Regions from separate parts of the Enterobacter chinensis genome, predicted to be linked through region 2. Evidence: predicted binding sites of a transcription regulator. Region 2 holds the regulator's gene; each other region holds the start of a gene.

Region 1 (5,875 bases), on a different contig from region 2:
ACCTTTCCAGATACGGGAGGCACAGTCATTTCTTTCTGTACCCTGGTGGCATAGTCGCCACGGCCAGAGCGCCATATCTTTCGACACAGGCACAAGGGCTAGAGTGTATGTTTTCAAATTTGAAAACGTGGTTATGGCGATAGTAGCGCGTAAATCGACTCTTCGCTATTCTCGCTTAACGCTATATAAACAAATACATAACGACATAATTGTGTATTTTCACTACAGAATACTCAAAAACAGCATCTTCGCATTGATATGCGTCATTTTGCGTCCGGTGAGGCATCGTCTTTTAGGGGTAGTTAAGGTAGTGTTACGCAGATTGAACGTGATAAGGAATGTGTATGCGCAATCGCACTTTTGCGGATCTTGACCGTGTGGTCGCACTCGGCGGAGGCCACGGTCTCGGGCGAGTGATGTCCTCTTTGTCTTCACTCGGTTCAAGGCTGACAGGGATAGTGACAACAACGGATAATGGCGGCTCTACGGGGCGTATCCGACGTGCAGAAGGGGGTATCGCCTGGGGCGATATGCGCAACTGTCTGAACCAGCTGATTACCGAACCGAGCGTTGCATCAGCAATGTTTGAGTACCGTTTCGGGGGTAATGGAGAACTTTCCGGGCATAACCTCGGAAATTTAATGCTTAAAGCCCTGGATCACCTGAGCGTGCGCCCGCTGGAAGCCATCAATTTGATACGAAATCTGCTGAAAGTGGATGCGTTTCTGATCCCGATGTCTGAACAGCCGGTTGATTTGATGGCTATTGACGTGGAAGGCCATGAAGTTTACGGCGAAGTGAATATCGATCAGCTCATCCTGCCGCCAAAAGAGCTAATGACCTACCCAAGCGTTCCCGCCACGCGCGAAGCGGTTGAGGCTATCGCCGAGGCGGATGTGATCCTGATAGGCCCGGGCAGTTTTTACACCAGCCTGATGCCCATTTTGCTGGTGAAAGAGCTGGCGCAGGCGCTGCGCCGCACCCCTGCCCCGATGGTCTACATCGGTAACCTGGGACGTGAACTGAGCCCGGCAGCCGCAAGTCTGTCGCTGGCGGATAAACTGAGCCTGATGGAGCAGTACGTCGGGAAGAAAATTATCGACGGCGTGGTGGTAGGACCGAAAGTCGACGTATCAGGGATTGGCGATCGCCTGGTGGTGCAGGAGCCGCTGGAGGCCAGCGATATAAAATATCGCCATGACCGCCATCTGCTGCGCGAAGCGCTGGAGAAGGCGATTCAGGCGCTGGGTTAGGCTCGTTTTGTGCGGCCTGATGCCCTCACCCCGGCCCTCTCCCACCGGGAGAGGGAGAAAACACGCCGCTTTTACTAGGATGCGGCGATGAAAAGATCCCGCAGCTGATGAAGCTGGTCGCGGATCTGCGCCGCCTCTTCGAACTCCAGGTTCTGTGCGTGCTGCATCATCTGCCCTTCCAGCTCGTGGATTTTCTGCTGCAGGGCTTTCGGCGTCAGCACGACGGTATCTTCTTCCACCACTGAACGCGCCTTGCCGCGGCCTTTCGCTTTGGTCTTGGCAATGTTCTGACCCAGCGCCAGAATATCCACCACTTTCTTGTTCAGCCCTTGCGGTGTAATACCGTGCTCTTCGTTGTAGCGCTGCTGTTTCTCGCGACGGCGCTCCGTTTCGCCAATCGCTTTCGCCATCGACGGGGTGATTTTGTCACCGTACAGAATCGCTTTCCCGTTGACGTTACGCGCTGCACGCCCAATGGTCTGGATCAGAGAACGTTCAGAACGCAGGAAGCCCTCTTTATCCGCATCCAGAATCGCCACCAGCGAGACTTCAGGCATATCCAGACCTTCTCGCAGCAGGTTGATCCCCACCAGCACGTCAAACTCGCCCAGACGCAGGTCGCGGATAATCTCCATTCGCTCTACGGTATCGATATCCGAGTGCAGATAACGCACCTTCTCGCCGTGCTCTTCGAGGTACTCGGTCAGGTCTTCCGCCATACGCTTGGTGAGCGTGGTCACCAGCACGCGCTCGTTGATGGCGGCACGGATACGGATCTCGGAGAGCAGATCGTCCACCTGCGTCGCCACCGGACGAACTTCAATAATCGGGTCGAGCAGCCCCGTTGGACGCACAACCTGATCGACAACGTCTTCACCGGATTTCTCCAGCTCGTAGTTTCCCGGGGTTGCCGACACGTAGATGGTCTGCGGAGCCAGCGCTTCGAACTCTTCAAACTTCATCGGGCGGTTATCCAGCGCTGACGGCAGGCGGAATCCGTACTCCACCAGCGTCTCTTTACGCGCGCGGTCACCGCGATACATCCCGCCAATCTGCGGGATAGTGACGTGGGATTCGTCAATCACCAGTAAACCGTCTGCCGGAAGATAGTCAAACAGCGTCGGCGGTGGCTCGCCCGGCCCGCGTCCGGAGAGGAAGCGGGAGTAGTTTTCAATGCCGGAGCAGTAGCCCAGTTCGTTCATCATCTCCAGATCAAACTGGGTACGCTGACTCAGTCGTTGTTCTTCCAGTAGCTTATTGTTCGCCAGCAGCACCTTACGGCGGTCTGCCAGCTCCACTTTAATCTCTTCCATCGCCTGCACGATACGCTCGCGTGGCGTCACGTAGTGCGTTTTCGGGTAAATGGTGAAACGCTGAATCACCGACTCAATGTGTCCTGTCAGCGGGTCGAACAGCGAGAGGCGCTCGACCTCTTCGTCAAACAGCTCAACGCGCAGCGCCATGTCGTCCGATTCCGCCGGGAAGATGTCGATGACTTCGCCGCGCACGCGAAACGTCCCGCGCTGGAATGCCTGATCGTTACGGGCGTACTGCAGTTCAGCCAAACGGCGCACAATGGCGCGCTGATCGATGATCATCCCCTGCGTCAGGTGGAGCATCATCTTCAGGTACAGGTCCGGATCGCCCAGACCGTAGATAGCGGAAACCGACGCGACGACAACCACATCACGACGCTCAAGCAGCGCCTTGGTGGCGGACAGACGCATCTGCTCAATGTGTTCGTTTACCGAAGCATCTTTCTCAATGAAGGTGTCAGAGCTCGGGACATAGGCTTCGGGCTGGTAGTAATCGTAGTAGGAGACAAAATACTCCACCGCGTTGTCCGGGAAGAACTCTTTCATCTCACCGTAAAGCTGTGCGGCCAGGGTTTTGTTGGGTGCCAGCACCATCGTGGGGCGCTGCAGGTCAGCGATCACGTTGGCAATGGTAAACGTTTTGCCGGAGCCGGTTACCCCCAGCAGCGTCTGGTGTGCCAGCCCGTCTTCCAGCCCCTCTTCCAGACGGCGGATGGCCTCGGGCTGATCCCCCGAAGGACGGAAAGCAGAACTCAATTTGAACGGTTTACTCATGGGCGACAACCTGATGACGTTATAAGCGGCAGGGAGTAATTTTACTCCTTGTGGCCAGGAATGCCAGTAAAAAACACTGGATGAAAAACCAGTAGCATGTCACGATATTTAGAGTAGCGCCTGAATGATTAGCGCGATAGCGGCCAAAATTTGGACTGTGACAACATAAAACACCAGTCAGGTCAGGTTATCCCCAGAACTTTTTCTTTTTTAACATTTGTCAAGCCAGGTAATGATAGTTTTATGGCAACGAGTGACACTTTCATGACGGGAATTGCTTTTATCTAAGCAGTTAAATTATAAACGATATTTTCTAAAGCCGCGTTTCGCGTCAATTTGGGCGAAAGCCGCGTCTTCTCTCGCTTATCGCGTGTTTTCTAACTCTAATGCACATGGTTATCCACAGGAATAGTGGATAACTGCTTCCAGCCCATACAGACTGGCGCTCGGCAAATTCCCGGATTTTCCCACGAAACGGCAGGAAAAAATTTTTATAGCTATTTTTTGATGATTAACAGTTGAGTCATTCATAACCAACCGATGGGATCTTGCTCACATTTTCATCATTTATAGCCCTGCACCACAACTCAACACCGCCAGCACCGTCGATGTGCAATCCCGCAGGTTTTACACCGCGCTCCTGTGACTTATTCCTAAAAAAGTCGCTTTTTTAATCACTTTGCGCTTTCTGGCAGGGGTTTTGCACTATCCCAAACGTGCCTCACCTACACACATTTTTAAGGAGAGAAAGATGTTGAGTCTGCGTGCAGTGAATCAGTTTTACGGAAGCCAACATACGCTATGGAACGTGGATTTAGATTTTCCACAAGGGATGTGTACAGGCGTCGTTGGCCTGCCGGGTATGGGTAAAACCACCCTCATGAATTGCATCGCCGGGAAAGTGCCTGTCGAAAGCGGCACCATCATCTGGCATGAGGCAGGCGCACCGCCGCGTGATTTGCTCAGCCAGGTGCCAGAGCAGCGTTCAGGGCCGGGGATAGGCTACGTCCCGCAGGACAGGCGGATCTTCTCCCAGCTGACGATTGAGGAGAATTTGCATATCGCCATGCGGGCGATGGGCAAGCCCGATCCGGAAGCGAAAAGTGAGATATATGATCTGTTCCCGGAACTCTACGCGTTACGTCAAACCCGGGGAAACGCCCTTTCGCCAGACGATCAGTACCAGCTGGCGCTGGCCAATGCGCTGGTAAACCGTCCGCGGATGCTGATTCTGGATGAGCCCCTGCACGGCGCAGGTCACGGTTTCACGCATAAGCTGGGGCAACTGTTAGTGCGCTTAAACCGCGAGCTGGGGATGACGGTGCTGCTGGCTGAACAGCAACTGTCGTTTATTCGCCGGGTCGCGGATCGTTTTTGCATGCTTTATCGCGGGCGTAACGTGGCCCAGGGCCACGTTAACGAGCTGGATGATGAGCTTATTGCCCACTGGATGTCGCTGGAAGCAAGGCGCTGAGGTCGAGATAGCGCCCGGTTTCGGCACGTTCGGCATTGTCCGCAAGCCACGGGATCTCCCCGAGGAATGGAGCAGGAAGAACCCGCAGGAGCGTCGCCAGATACTCCTGATGCCGCTTGCCGGGGGCAACCACGTCGTTGGCTATCCAGCCCGCCAGACGCAGCCCTGCCTGCGAAACGGCCTGCGAGGTTAACATCGCATGGTTGATACAGCCGAGCTTCACCCCTACGACCAGAATGACCGGGAGCTGCTCGCGCTGCACCCAGTCAGCAAAGGTCTGCGTGTCCGAAAGCGGCGTAAACCAGCCGCCTGCGCCCTCCACCAGCACCCAGTCCGCCTGGCTTTCCAGCGTGCGTAATCCGGAAGACAGCACGGCGAAATCAATCGGACGACCTTCGTCGGCGCTGATAATGTGCGGCGAGGTCGGCTCGGCAAAGGTATACGGATTCACCGCTGAATAGGCGAGTTCAAGCGTGCTGTTCCGCTGGAGCGCAAGCGCATCGGTGTTGCGTAATCCTTCCGCCGTCATCTCGCTGCCGGAAGCAACCGGCTTATAACCGGCGGTGTTTTTTCCCAGCAGTCGCGCCGCCTGCAGCAGCGCAGCGCTGGCAACCGTTTTACCCACTTCCGTATCCGTTCCGGTGACAAAATAGCGTTCAGTCACGTTCGATAACCCCATGAAAAAGTTGATAAGAGAGCGGGAACTGTCCTCGCTCCTGCGGCCAGGCCAGCTCCAGACGCTGCAGCTGACCCCGGGTGAGCGGTTTTTTCTCGCGTCCGGTATGCAAATGCGTGGCGCCAATGCCCTTCAGCGATCGCATGGCGCTGAGCGCATCGCTGAAATTGAGGGTGATGGTCTGCACCGTACTGCGATAGCGCAGACCAGCCAGCGCCTGCGTGACCCGCTCGTGTGATAAAAACCGGTTGGCGTGCGGCTGGCGATCTACCGCCTGCCAGGCCTGATTCAGCTCCGGTAACGAGCTTTCCAGCAGGGTGGTAAACGCCACTCTCCCGCCCGGACGCGCCACGCGGTACAGCTCGCTTAAGGCCTGCTGCAG
Region 2 (5,875 bases):
CCCACTGCCATAGCTCCCGGAGGCAACGCCAGTGCCACCCATTGCGTCGCTACGTGATTCTGTCCAGGTATTGGCTGCTCCCGCCTGATTTGCCATAAACAAGGAGACAGCGATACTCACCACCGAAAATTTACAATTTTTGTTCACAGTATGCCCGTTATAGTCTGTTATGAAATAACCCCTGTCTGTTATCACCCAAACAGGAACGAACTATTGCTGTGAATAAGTAGTAAAAGACCCGCTATTTCTATCCCTAAGTAAAACTCCCTTACGGCCTGTTATAATTTGTGACGGCCCTCAATATTTATAGAAGAGGAAATTATTTTTTCCCAGGTTTTCCATCATGCGGTCCAAAAAACTGGGGAGGATGGTCGACCCAGCGATCCTCACGCGTGGCGGCATACACGGGGTTGAGCGGGTAGTAGATGCGGTTGTGCTTCTTGTTGGCCTCGCCAACGACCAGTAACCGAACCTCTTCATCCGTGTTGTTGATAAAGGTATGGCAGATACCGGTTCCGGCGGGAAACCCTACGCTGTCGCCCGGTTCAAGTTTCCACAAATAGCCATTAATCCAGGCTTCAGGGTAGCCTTCAAGCACGTAAATGAACTCTTCTTCGTCGCTTTCCGCATGGGGATAGGACGTTCTGCGTCCTGGCGGCAAACGCTCATGATGGATGCCAATGCGCCCGAGCCCAAGCTTGCGAGCGAGCGGTGCACCGATAGCAAACAGCTCATCACTGTCTGGATAGGTCGAATCATCCGCGCCTTCTACGTCGCGCCAGTGCCGAATACAGTCAGGTCTTTTCATTGTTTATTTCCCGGTTTGCGATGGGTCAGGTATAGCACAGACTGGCGGATCTCGGTGTTTTTACCAGAACATGATAAAGTGAGGGTTTTCCGTCCTATAACATCCGGGGTGCTAAATGGATAAGTCCACAAAAGAGCTGTTAGCGCAGGCCGAAAAGCTGTGCGCGCAACGCAATGTGCGCCTGACTCCGCAGCGCCTTGAAGTCTTACGTCTGATGAGCCTGCAGCAGGGCGCCATCAGTGCCTACGACCTGCTCGACCTGCTTCGCGAAAGCGAGCCGCAGGCGAAGCCACCGACGGTCTATCGCGCGCTGGATTTCCTGCTGGAACAAGGGTTCGTGCATAAAGTGGAGTCCACAAACAGCTATGTGCTGTGCCATCTGTTCGATCAGCCTACGCATACATCGGCGATGTTTATCTGCGATCGCTGTGGAGCGGTGAAAGAAGAAGGCGCGGAAGGCGTGGAAGACATTATGCATTCGCTGGCCGCTAAAATGGGCTTTGCCCTGCGTCATAACGTGATTGAAGCACACGGGCTGTGCTCAGCGTGCGTGGAAGTGGAAGCCTGTCGTCATCAGGATGCATGTCAGCACGACCACTCTATTCTCGTGAAGAAAAAGCCGCGTTAGCAGCAAAAGCAAAGGCGGCTCATGGCCGCCTCAGAGTGTACTTCCTTGTACTTCGGGTATAGCCCGGTTACCAGCGGTAGTCGTTGCGTTTTTCCCAGTCGCCCACTTCTTTTTCCGCCTGGTCTTTTGCGTAGCCGTAACGCTCCTGGATTTTACCAACAAGCTGATCGCGTTTACCTTCAATGACGGTCATATCGTCATCAGTCAGCTTACCCCACTGTTCTTTCGCTTTACCTTTGAACTGCTTCCAGTTGCCGCCGATTTCGTCTTTATTCATCATCGTGTCCTCTTAGTTAAGCGTCGGGTCGTAACGTCCGTTACGTTCTTTTCTGCTGGACGTAATGATTATTGTAGTTAAGGATTCGGCAGTTGGTTTCATATTCGGAATCTTTAACCGTCACGATATATCGTGACGCGAGGGGAACCAGGTATTGTTCCGCCAGTGGCGCCGCCAGATAAAAGCCAGCGATATCCCCCGCAGCGAGAGGAAGACGGCAAGGGCCAGCCATAAACCGTGGTTACCAAGCCACGGGAGCGTCAGCAGCGTCAGGCCAAACCCTGCCGCAGCGACAGCCATGCTGTTACGCATTTCGGCTCCGCGCGTCGCACCAATAAACATGCCGTCCAGGAGATAACACCAGACGCCGACCACCGGTAAAATCACCTGCCAGATAAGGTAATGGCTCGCCAGCTCGCGCAGTGAAGAAAGAGAGGTGAGTAACGCAACGATCTGCTGGCCAAAACAGGCGTAAACCAGACCAAACGCCAGCGCGACCAGTCCCGACTGACGGCAGGCTGCCCGCCACACATCCTGGAGCTGCCCGCTTTCGCGCGCACCGTATGCCTGTCCAGAATGCGCTTCAACCGCATAGGCAAAGCCGTCCAGTGCGTAGGCAGTAAAGGTCAGGAGCGTCATCAATACCGCGTTGACCGCGACAATTTCTGGCCCCAGCCGGGCCCCGAAAACCGTCAGCGCGCCGAAACAGAGTTGAAGAAGCAGCGAGCGCAGCATGATGTCACGGTTGAGCGCCAGCAGCTTACGGATATTCCCACGCCATGCGGTTTTAAGCAGCGCAAGGGAGATCCCGCGCATCGCCAGAACACGCCAGACCATCCACAGACCAATAATAAAGGTCCCGTATTCTGCAATCGCAGTCGCCAGTGCCGCACCCCGCACGTTCATGTGCAGACCCATCACCAGCCAGATATCCAGCACAATGTTGAGAAGGTTACCCACCACCAGCAGAATCACTGGCGCACGGGCATACTGTACGCCCAGAAGCCACCCCAGCAGGACCAGGTTTGCCAGCGAGGCGGGCGCGCTGAGCCAGCGGATTTCAAGGAAACGTCGCGCCTGCTCCAGTACCGCCTCGCTGCCGCCCACGATATGGAGCGCAAGGTCAATCAGGGGAGCGCGCAGTAAAACGATTAACGCACCCGCACCAAGCGCAAGTATCAGCGGCTGCACCAGCGCGCGAGCCAGACGCAACGGATCTTTTGCACCATAAGCCTGTGCGGTAAGTCCGGTGGTACTCATGCGCAAAAAGAGCAGCAACATAAACAGGAAGCTGGTTGCCGTCGCGCCAATGGCCACGCCGCCAAGATAAACAGGGGAATCAAGATGACCAATAACAGCAGTATCGACCAGACCCAGCAAGGGTACGGTGATGTTGGAGAAAATCATCGGCAGAGCAAGACGCCACAATGCCTTATCTGATGCCGTCAGCAGTGACATGAAAAATACCGGGAGCAGGAAATGAATCAGGCTACAGCGGAGCCGTAGCCTGTCAGGAAGAGATTAGAGCCATTCACCGTTGCGAATGACCCCAACCGCCAGTCCTTCGATAGAGAAATTATGCTCACGGAGATCCACCACAATCGGGGAGAACTCATTGTTTTCAGGCAACAACTGGACGGTGTTACCCTGTTTTTTAAGACGCTTGACGGTGACTTCGTCATCGATGCGTGCGACCACAACCTGGCCATTGCGCACATCCTGCGTTTTGTGAACCGCCAGCAGATCGCCGTCAAGAATGCCGATGTCTTTCATCGACATACCGCTTACGCGCAGCAGGAAATCAGCGCTCGGTTTGAACATGGCTGGATCGACCTGGTAGTGGCCTTCAATATGCTGCTGTGCCAGTAAAGGCTCACCTGCAGCAACACGCCCCACCAGCGGAATGCCCGTCTCTTCTTCCACCAGCAGGCGGATACCGCGGGACGCGCCCGAAACAATCTCAATCACGCCCTTACGCGCCAGCGCTTTCAGGTGTTCTTCGGCAGCATTCGGAGAACGGAAGCCCAGACGCTGAGCGATTTCCGCACGCGTGGGTGGCATACCCGTCTGGCCGATATGATCCCGGATGAGATCAAACACCTCTTGCTGCCTGGTCGTTAACGCTTTCATTCCGCCCCCTGGGTGTATATACAGTTATGCTGTGAGTATATACAGTCAAAGGCGATTTTGGAACCAAAAACTGCACAAAAAACCAGGGACTTAATTATTCCTCGAGGCTCATCGGAAATGTGACCAAAGCAGCGTGACCCAGGTGATAACGGCGGTGATAATCGCCAGCAACACGGCAGCAGAGCCCATGTCTTTTGCCCGGCCAGAGAGCTCGTGGAAATCAGAACCTATACGGTCAACAACAGCCTCAATAGCGCTATTAAGAATTTCCACTATCATCACCAGAAGCACGGAGCCGATCAGAAGAACGCGTGTTATCGCATCAATATCAAGGAAACAAGCGATAATCACCGCGATGATAGCGGCGACGCCTTCCTGGCGAAAGGCGGCTTCATTGATCCACGCGGCACGGAAACCTTTCCAGGAATAGCCGGCGGCTTTGATGATTCGGGTTAACCCAGTGGTATTATTGGCCATTAAAAGAACCTTTTATTGGAAATAGCGTCAGTAACTACAGGAGCAGCGCGTTTCGCTGCCGCCTTAAGTATGACGGGTAACAACAGAAATTTTGCGCGCTTTCTGTTATCCTTGCGCCGCAATTGCATTATTAACCAGAGGCTTTACATCGTTTATGTCCGGCTGGCCACGAATTTACTACAAATTACTTAATTTACCATTAAGCATCCTGGTAAAAAGCAAGTCTATCCCAGCAGAACCCGCGCTGGAATTGGGGCTCGATACGTCACGTCCTATTATGTACGTTTTGCCTTATAACTCGAAGGCAGACTTACTGACGCTTCGCGCCCAGTGTCTGGCGCATGATTTACCTGACCCGCTTGAACCGCTGGAAGTTGACGGCACTCTGCTGCCGCGCTACGTGTTCATTCATGGTGGACCTCGCGTGTTTACCTATTACACGCCAAAAGAAGAGTCCATCAAGCTGTTCCATGACTATCTGGACCTGCACCGCAGCAATCCTGACCTGGATGTGCAGATGGTGCCGGTATCGGTGATGTTTGGTCGCCGCCCGGGTCGTGAAAAAGGTGAAGAGAATCCACCTCTGCGCATGCTTAACGGCATCCAGAAGTTCTTCGCGGTCTCCTGGCTGGGACGCGACAGCTTTGTGCGCTTCTCTCCTTCCGTTTCGCTGCGTCGAATGGCGGACGAGCATGGCACCGACAAGATCATCGCGCAAAAACTGGCGCGCGTGGCGCGTATGCACTTCGCTCGTCAGCGTCTGGCTGCCGTTGGGCCGCGTCTCCCGGCGCGTCAGGATCTGTTCAACAAGCTGTTGGCTTCCAAAGCGATTGCCCGCGCCGTTGAAGACGAAGCGCGCAGCAAGAAAATTTCACATGAGAAAGCGCAGCAGAACGCCATTGCGCTGATGGAAGAGATCGCAGCGAACTTCTCTTACGAGATGATTCGCCTTTCCGATCGTATTCTCGGCTTTACCTGGAACCGCCTCTACCAGGGCATCAACGTTCATAACGCCGAGCGTGTACGCCAGCTGGCGCATGACGGTCATGAAATTGTCTATGTTCCCTGCCACCGCAGCCACATGGACTACCTGCTTCTTTCTTATGTGCTCTATCACCAGGGGCTGGTACCGCCGCACATCGCTGCCGGCATCAACCTGAATTTCTGGCCAGCAGGTCCGATTTTCCGCCGCCTGGGCGCCTTTTTTATCCGTCGTACCTTCAAGGGCAACAAGCTCTACTCCACCGTTTTCCGTGAGTATCTGGGCGAGCTGTTCAGCCGCGGCTATTCCGTTGAGTACTTCGTCGAGGGCGGTCGTTCACGTACCGGACGTCTGCTCGATCCGAAGACCGGCACGCTGTCGATGACCATTCAGGCCATGCTGCGCGGCGGGACTCGTCCTATCACGCTGGTGCCAATCTACATTGGCTATGAGCATGTGATGGAAGTGGGTACTTACGCGAAAGAGCTGCGTGGGGCGACCAAAGAGAAAGAGAGCCTGCCGCAGATGCTGCGTGGCTTGAGTAAGTTACGCAACCTGGGCCAGGGCTACGTG
Region 3 (5,875 bases), on a different contig from region 2:
TCACTGACAGGGCGTTGATCTGCCCAACGCGTTCGCCTTCGGTCTCCACCAGAATTTGTTCCAGCAGAATTTCATCCTGCATACGATCTGCAAGATAGCCTTCTCGCCACTCTCGCTGAGCCAGCATCTGTACAAGCTGTTCTCCGCTGAAAGCACCGTTACCGCTGATAACACCCACTTCACGCAGCTGTTTGCCGATCCAGAGCGGGCAGAGTGGCAGCGTTTCCTGGTCACCGGTATAGCGCACCGCTTCGCGAATCAAGCCTGGCCACGCGTCAGCCGCTGGCGTTGGCAACGCAAAACGTTCAGCAACGGCCATCACCCACTGGCACCACTGCGCCATATCGTCGGCATCGGCAATCTGGATGTTGTCTTCGTATTCGCTATACACCGCCTGCTCAGCCAGTTCCGGCTCCATTTCCTGGAAGTCCGCGAGAGATTCACGATCGCCCGTCAGTACGACGGTCAGAGACAGCGGCATAGACGGAACAGAGACAGGCAGAGGACGAGACTCATCGTAGCCGACCCAGTCGAAACGTTGCTGGTGCACGATGGTTTTCAGACGCATCCACAGCAGCGGCTGCGAGAGCAGGGTGCGCAGTGAGATGATGAGAACACCGCCATTTGCGCGATGTACCAGCCCCGGCTGCAGCGACAGTTCACCGTTAAACTGGCGCAGACAACCAAAGAGTTGTTCAGCCTCGGCCCAGTTAGCTGTAACCACCTCGCCCTTAACGGCAAAACGGCCATCAGCCTGAGCGGTGGGTTCGAAAGTGACATCATGTCCCGCGATACGATATTGGCCGCCAAAGACTGCGTTCGATTCCGGCTGCAGCTGACGCACGGCATCCCCAAGCAGCGTCAGGTATTCCGCTTCTTCCGGGGCTTTGAGCAGCATGAAGGGGGCTGTTGCCCACGGGCTTAACACCTGCTCCAGCGCATAATGCAAACGTGGCTGCGTATCGCTAAGGATGAATTCGTGTTCTTTTGCGAGATCTGGCTGTGCAAACAGTTCTTGATAACTTTCGGTATCCGGAACAAGGTCACGCCATGCAAGTTTCGTAATGGTCAAAGTTGATGTTTTTTAGTCAGATGTAAAAGCGTGGAGTATACCGTAAGCGGGGGGCACTACCCAAGCAGGATTGGGGATTTCGAGAGGGGGATTGGCTGCATTCACTCACAGGATATGATTTCTTTTCAGCAGATTGCTAAAAAACTGATATTCTGAACAGAGTTACGTGGTAACACTGAGATCGCAATGAAATATCAACAACTGGAAAATCTCGAAAGCGGCTGGAAATGGAAGTACCTGGTCAAAAAGCACCGTGAAGGGGAGCTGATCACCTGCTACATCGAAGCCAGCGCTGCGCAAGAAGCCGTGGATATTTTGCTGACCCTCGAAAATGAACCGGTACAGGTCAACGGCTGGATTGAGAAACACATCAATCCTGCGCTGTTAAACCGCATGAAGCAAACTATCCGCGCGCGGCGCAAACGGCATTTTAACGCTGAGCATCAGCACACTCGAAAAAAATCAATCGATCTGGAGTTTGTTGTCTGGCAGCGCCTGGCAGGGCTGGCGCAACGCCGTGGCAAAACGCTGTCGGAAACTATCGTGCAGTTGATTGAGGATGCCGAACATAAAGAGAAGTACGCCAACCAGATGTCGACACTGAAGAACGATCTTCAGGCTCTGTTGGGTAAAAAGTAGATTTTTGTTTTCTTCAGATAATAAAAAACCCCGCATTGCGGGGTTTTTTTATAAGACGATAACTTATGCCGCTGGCTGAGTTACAACGTCTTTGATGCCTTTAACTTCGATCTCTACGCGACGATCTGGAGCCAGGCAGTCGATCAGTGCAGCGCGAGCTTTCACGTTGTCACAGGTGTTGCCAGTAACTGGGTTAGATTCGCCCATACCACGTGGGGAGATCTTGTTAGCTGGAATACCTTTAGAGATCAGGTAATCAACAACAGACTGAGCACGTTTCTCAGACAGTTTCTGGTTGTAAGCGTCAGAACCGATACGGTCGGTGAAGCCCAGAACCACTACAGAACCATCTTTAGGATCCAGGTTGCTCAGCTGGGAGTACAGCTGATCCAGTGCCTGCTGACCTTCTGGTTTCAGGGTAGCTTTGTTGAAGTTGAACAGAACGTCAGACTTCAGAGTGAAGTGCTTGGTCTGTACTTCTGGAGCTGGAGCCGGCGCTGGAGCAACAACTGGTGCTGCTTCTTCCTGCTGGCCGAAACGGTAGGAAACACCTACGCTCAGCATGCCGTTGTCTGGACGAACACCAACGGTGTTGCCGTCGCCGATGTTGTTAACCCACTGGTATTCCAGACGGGTAGCGATGTCACGGGTCATAGCCCACTCAACGCCACCAGCGAATACTGGGGAAACACCGGTGTCATGGTCGTCGCCAGCGATGCTGTTGCTGGAGTCAGCGCGCCATACCATGCCGCCCAGACGGGTGTACACGTCCAGATCGTCAGTAACTGGGTAACCCAGTTTAGCGGTCAGCTGAACGCCCTGTGCTTTGAAAGCGCCGTTTACGGTGTCGCCTTTGTATGGCATACGACCTAACCAGTCGTAACCCATTTCAAAACCAACATACGGGTTAACCTGATAGCCACCGAACGCACCTGCACCAAGCTGGCTCTCGTGAGTAGGGCCATCATTGTTCAGTTTGCTGTTGTACCAGCCGGTGTCGTGGAACTGAGACCAGCCCAGTTTACCACCTGCATACCAGGTATTATCTTTCGGAGCGGCCTGCGCTACGGTAGCGAAGCCAGCCAGTGCCACTGCAATCGCGATAGCTGTCTTTTTCATTTTTTGCGCCTCGTTATCATCCAAAATTCGCCATGAAAGTCTCAAGAGAGAATCACGGTTAAATCCTTCACCGGGGGGCGTGGTCAAATATAAATCTACCGATATCTTCGGCTTAGGCCGAGCACCCCTGGCGATGTAAAGTCTACAACGTAGCTGAAAACTTACAAGTGTGAAGTCCGTCAGGCATATGAAAAAAAAAGTTCCGTATACATATTATTTAACATTTCTTGAACGAATTTTGTGCAATAAAATTAAGGAGAACCGCACCAGACAAGCCTTGCCGCAATTTTGAGGCCGGGAACTAAAACCGCATCTTGAGGTCAAAAAAAATTCCAGGAAAAATCTTAATTTCACTCAATGATACAAATTCGAGTGAATTTTTAGCCCAGAAAGTTGTCCTCTGCGGTAAGAATCCGATCGAACCGGACGCATAATAAACCCGATCGCACTCCCTTCTTCAGCAGCTTCAGTCAGACGGAAATGTTCCTCTTCCGTCAACTCTTCCGATAACCATCCAATCACTACGCTGTAATTTCCTGTGCGTAAAGCGCGGATCATCGAGTCAACAGTATCGCAAGGCGAGAGTTGATTAATTTGCATGACCTTCGTCAGCGGCAGGCCGGCGGACTGAACCCACTCACGGCTCAGCTTTTGCTGTGGCGTTAGCCAAAGCTGCCAGCGCGATTGCTGACCGAGCTGTTGTAATAACGGCAACAATAGAAGTTGCGTTAACAGGGGCTGGTCTTCACGATAAACCACTTCACTGATAAGCCCTGTGGAAACACGCTCGACGGAATTCTGCGAGACATTGCCTGCGGCAGAAGAGAGAGAGATTGCGCGATTTGCATAGCCTGAAGTGTGCATATTCATTCCAGCCCTGTAGTTACTGTATGGATATACAGTAACCCCTGTATGCATAAAGATCAACCTCATTTTCGGAAAGCGACTCGCAAAATTCATTCAATCTTGATGCCCCTCGAAAAATCATCTTGCTCAACGGCGATAAGTTGCCTATTTTCCTGCTAACGGATCCGCTAGTAAGAAATTTCGTTGTTACTTTATGATTTTGAAGGGAAATATCATGAAAAAGATATCTTATGAACGGATTTATAAATCCCAGGAATACCTCTCCCCGTTGGGGGAGATCCATCATCGCGCGCTGTTTGGCGGTTACACCCTGGCGGTGGATGATGCGGTCTTTGCCATGGTGTCAGACGGCGAGCTTTATCTTCGTGCCTGTGAGGAGAGTGCAAAATACTGTGTAAAAAATGCCGCCTCTTTTTTGACGCTGATGAAGCGAGGCCGCCCGGTGCTACTCAACTATTATCGTGTGGATGACGGATTGTGGCAGGACAGGGAGCGGCTGCTTCAGCTCTCCTCGTTTGCGCTCAGTGCGGCAAGAAAAGAGCGCTACCAGCGTCATCAACGAAATCGGCTTAAGGACCTGCCGAACCTGACGTTTCAGCTTGAAGTCTTGCTTTTTGAAGCGGGTATTACCAATGAAGAAACACTCCGGGCGCTGGGCGCCAGAGCGAGCTGGCTGAAGATGCGGGCGAAAAATAAAGCGCTCAGTATTAAAGTGCTTTTCGCGCTTGAAGGGGCTATCGAGGGTCTGCATGAGGCGGCGCTCCCGGCAGGCATTCGCCGGGAGCTGACGGAGTGGTTTAATGCGCTGTCTGAGCCACAGGAGAATCATTCCTCCAGGTAGCGATTTGCTGTTGCAGCCGGCAAATTTCAGGCAGCAAAGCGATAAGCAGGCCTATTTGCTGCAGAACCAGCGGCGCTTTGCTGTCGTTTCCCGGGTCCAGATGCGCAATGCGTTGAGCCAGTTCATCCAGAGCCTGCTGAACGCGTGGCTCATCGGCTGGTCGGTGATGAAGTGCGTCATCGACATAACAGACGGCGTCATCGAGCAGGTTGAGAATACCCGGGTTGGTGAGTTTCTCACGGTGGGCACCCAGCGTCGAAATGTAGCTGGTGAACGTATGGTTCAGGCAGAGCAGGCGGAAAGCTGTCTCACGAATCTCTGCCGTGGCGCGGGGCTCCGTTGACATGTTAGAGACAACTGAGGCCAGTTCTGCATCACTGTTGTGCGCATCGCGACGTGCTATCCGGTAAGCCAGGCGGTTATCGCGGCCCTGGTGATACTGCTCCAGGATCGCGTCAAGGTATCGACAGTTGGCGTTCATCGCCCTGTCTACCACACGCGGCAAATTGCGGAAACGCCAGTCCGGCCAAATAAAGCTGACCGCGGCCCAGGCAATCGCGCAGCCAATCAGCGTATCGATCACGCGGGGCAGGGCGACTTCAAACCCTTCACCCAGCAGGTTGAAGCAGAGCAATACCAGCAACGTGATGAACATGGTGGCATGGGCATACTGAACGTTGCGAAACGCGAAGAACAACACGCCGGTGATCACGATCAGGATCAATTGACCTTCAACGGAGGGCACAAAATAGAGCACCGGCAGGCCAATCGCGACGCCGACCAGCGTACCGATAATACGCAGCGCAAGTCGGTGACGGGTGGCGTTATAGTTCGGCTGGCAGACGAACAGGCTGGTCAACAGGATCCAGTAGCCGTGGTGCAACCCGGTTATCTGAATAAAGGCATAACCTACGCACAGCACCAGCGACATTCTCACCGCGTGGCGAAAGAGAGCCGATTCCGGCGTAAAGTTTCGGCTCAGCCGTAGCCACATATCGCTAGCGCTGTGCACGCTGTCATCAGCAAGCTGATTGTCCACCTCGCTGCCCGGAAGCGCCATTGCTTGTTCGGACTCAATGGTCGCCAGTTGAGCATCAATTGCCCGCAGGTTGTTCAGCAGAAACCCAAGTGCTTTGATGTGTTCAGGTGACGTTCCGCTGGCCTGAACGCGGTCGAGGGCCGCATCAAGATGGCTGAATACGCGTTCAAAGCGCGGGTCATGCTGATAGGGCGTGCGCAGCAGAATGGAGCGTGAGAGCTGCTGGCACGCCTGGGACTGCATGGACAGCAGACGCTGGAAGCGAAACATCACGTCGCTGTAGCGGAACTTTTCGCGC

Evidence for each region. Region 2 encodes LexA, which represses DNA repair genes until DNA is damaged. Its sites were predicted from a motif close to TNCTGTATGTACATACAGNA; they were not measured.
Region 1: the regulator LexA is predicted to act here: its motif matches at 3,497-3,516, upstream of uvrB (excinuclease ABC subunit UvrB).
Region 3: the regulator LexA is predicted to act here: its motif matches at 3,715-3,734, upstream of sulA (SOS-induced cell division inhibitor SulA).

What each region holds. Positions count from the first base shown of each region.
Region 1 is NZ_JARDVI010000002.1:382,362-388,236, forward strand. It holds molybdenum cofactor riboswitch at 1-118, opposite strand, end outside; gene yvcK (uridine diphosphate-N-acetylglucosamine-binding protein YvcK) at 345-1,253, shown strand; gene uvrB (excinuclease ABC subunit UvrB) at 1,328-3,343, opposite strand; gene PYW49_RS06755 (ABC transporter ATP-binding protein) at 4,095-4,817, shown strand; gene bioD (dethiobiotin synthase) at 4,780-5,481, opposite strand; gene bioC (malonyl-ACP O-methyltransferase BioC) at 5,474-5,875, opposite strand, start outside.
Region 2 is NZ_JARDVI010000009.1:64,862-70,736, reverse strand. It holds gene PYW49_RS21985 (conjugal transfer protein TraF) at 1-147, opposite strand, end outside; gene PYW49_RS21980 (cupin domain-containing protein) at 320-808, opposite strand; gene zur (zinc uptake transcriptional repressor Zur) at 924-1,436, shown strand; gene PYW49_RS21970 (CsbD family protein) at 1,504-1,713, opposite strand; gene dinF (MATE family efflux transporter DinF) at 1,834-3,171, opposite strand; gene lexA (transcriptional repressor LexA) at 3,235-3,843, opposite strand; gene PYW49_RS21955 (diacylglycerol kinase) at 3,952-4,320, opposite strand; gene plsB (glycerol-3-phosphate 1-O-acyltransferase PlsB) at 4,475-5,875, shown strand, end outside.
Region 3 is NZ_JARDVI010000002.1:148,733-154,607, reverse strand. It holds gene PYW49_RS05730 (AAA family ATPase) at 1-1,072, opposite strand, end outside; gene matP (macrodomain Ter protein MatP) at 1,259-1,711, shown strand; gene ompA (porin OmpA) at 1,775-2,830, opposite strand; gene sulA (SOS-induced cell division inhibitor SulA) at 3,185-3,694, opposite strand; gene PYW49_RS05710 (TfoX/Sxy family DNA transformation protein) at 3,912-4,538, shown strand; gene yccS (YccS family putative transporter) at 4,495-5,875, opposite strand, start outside.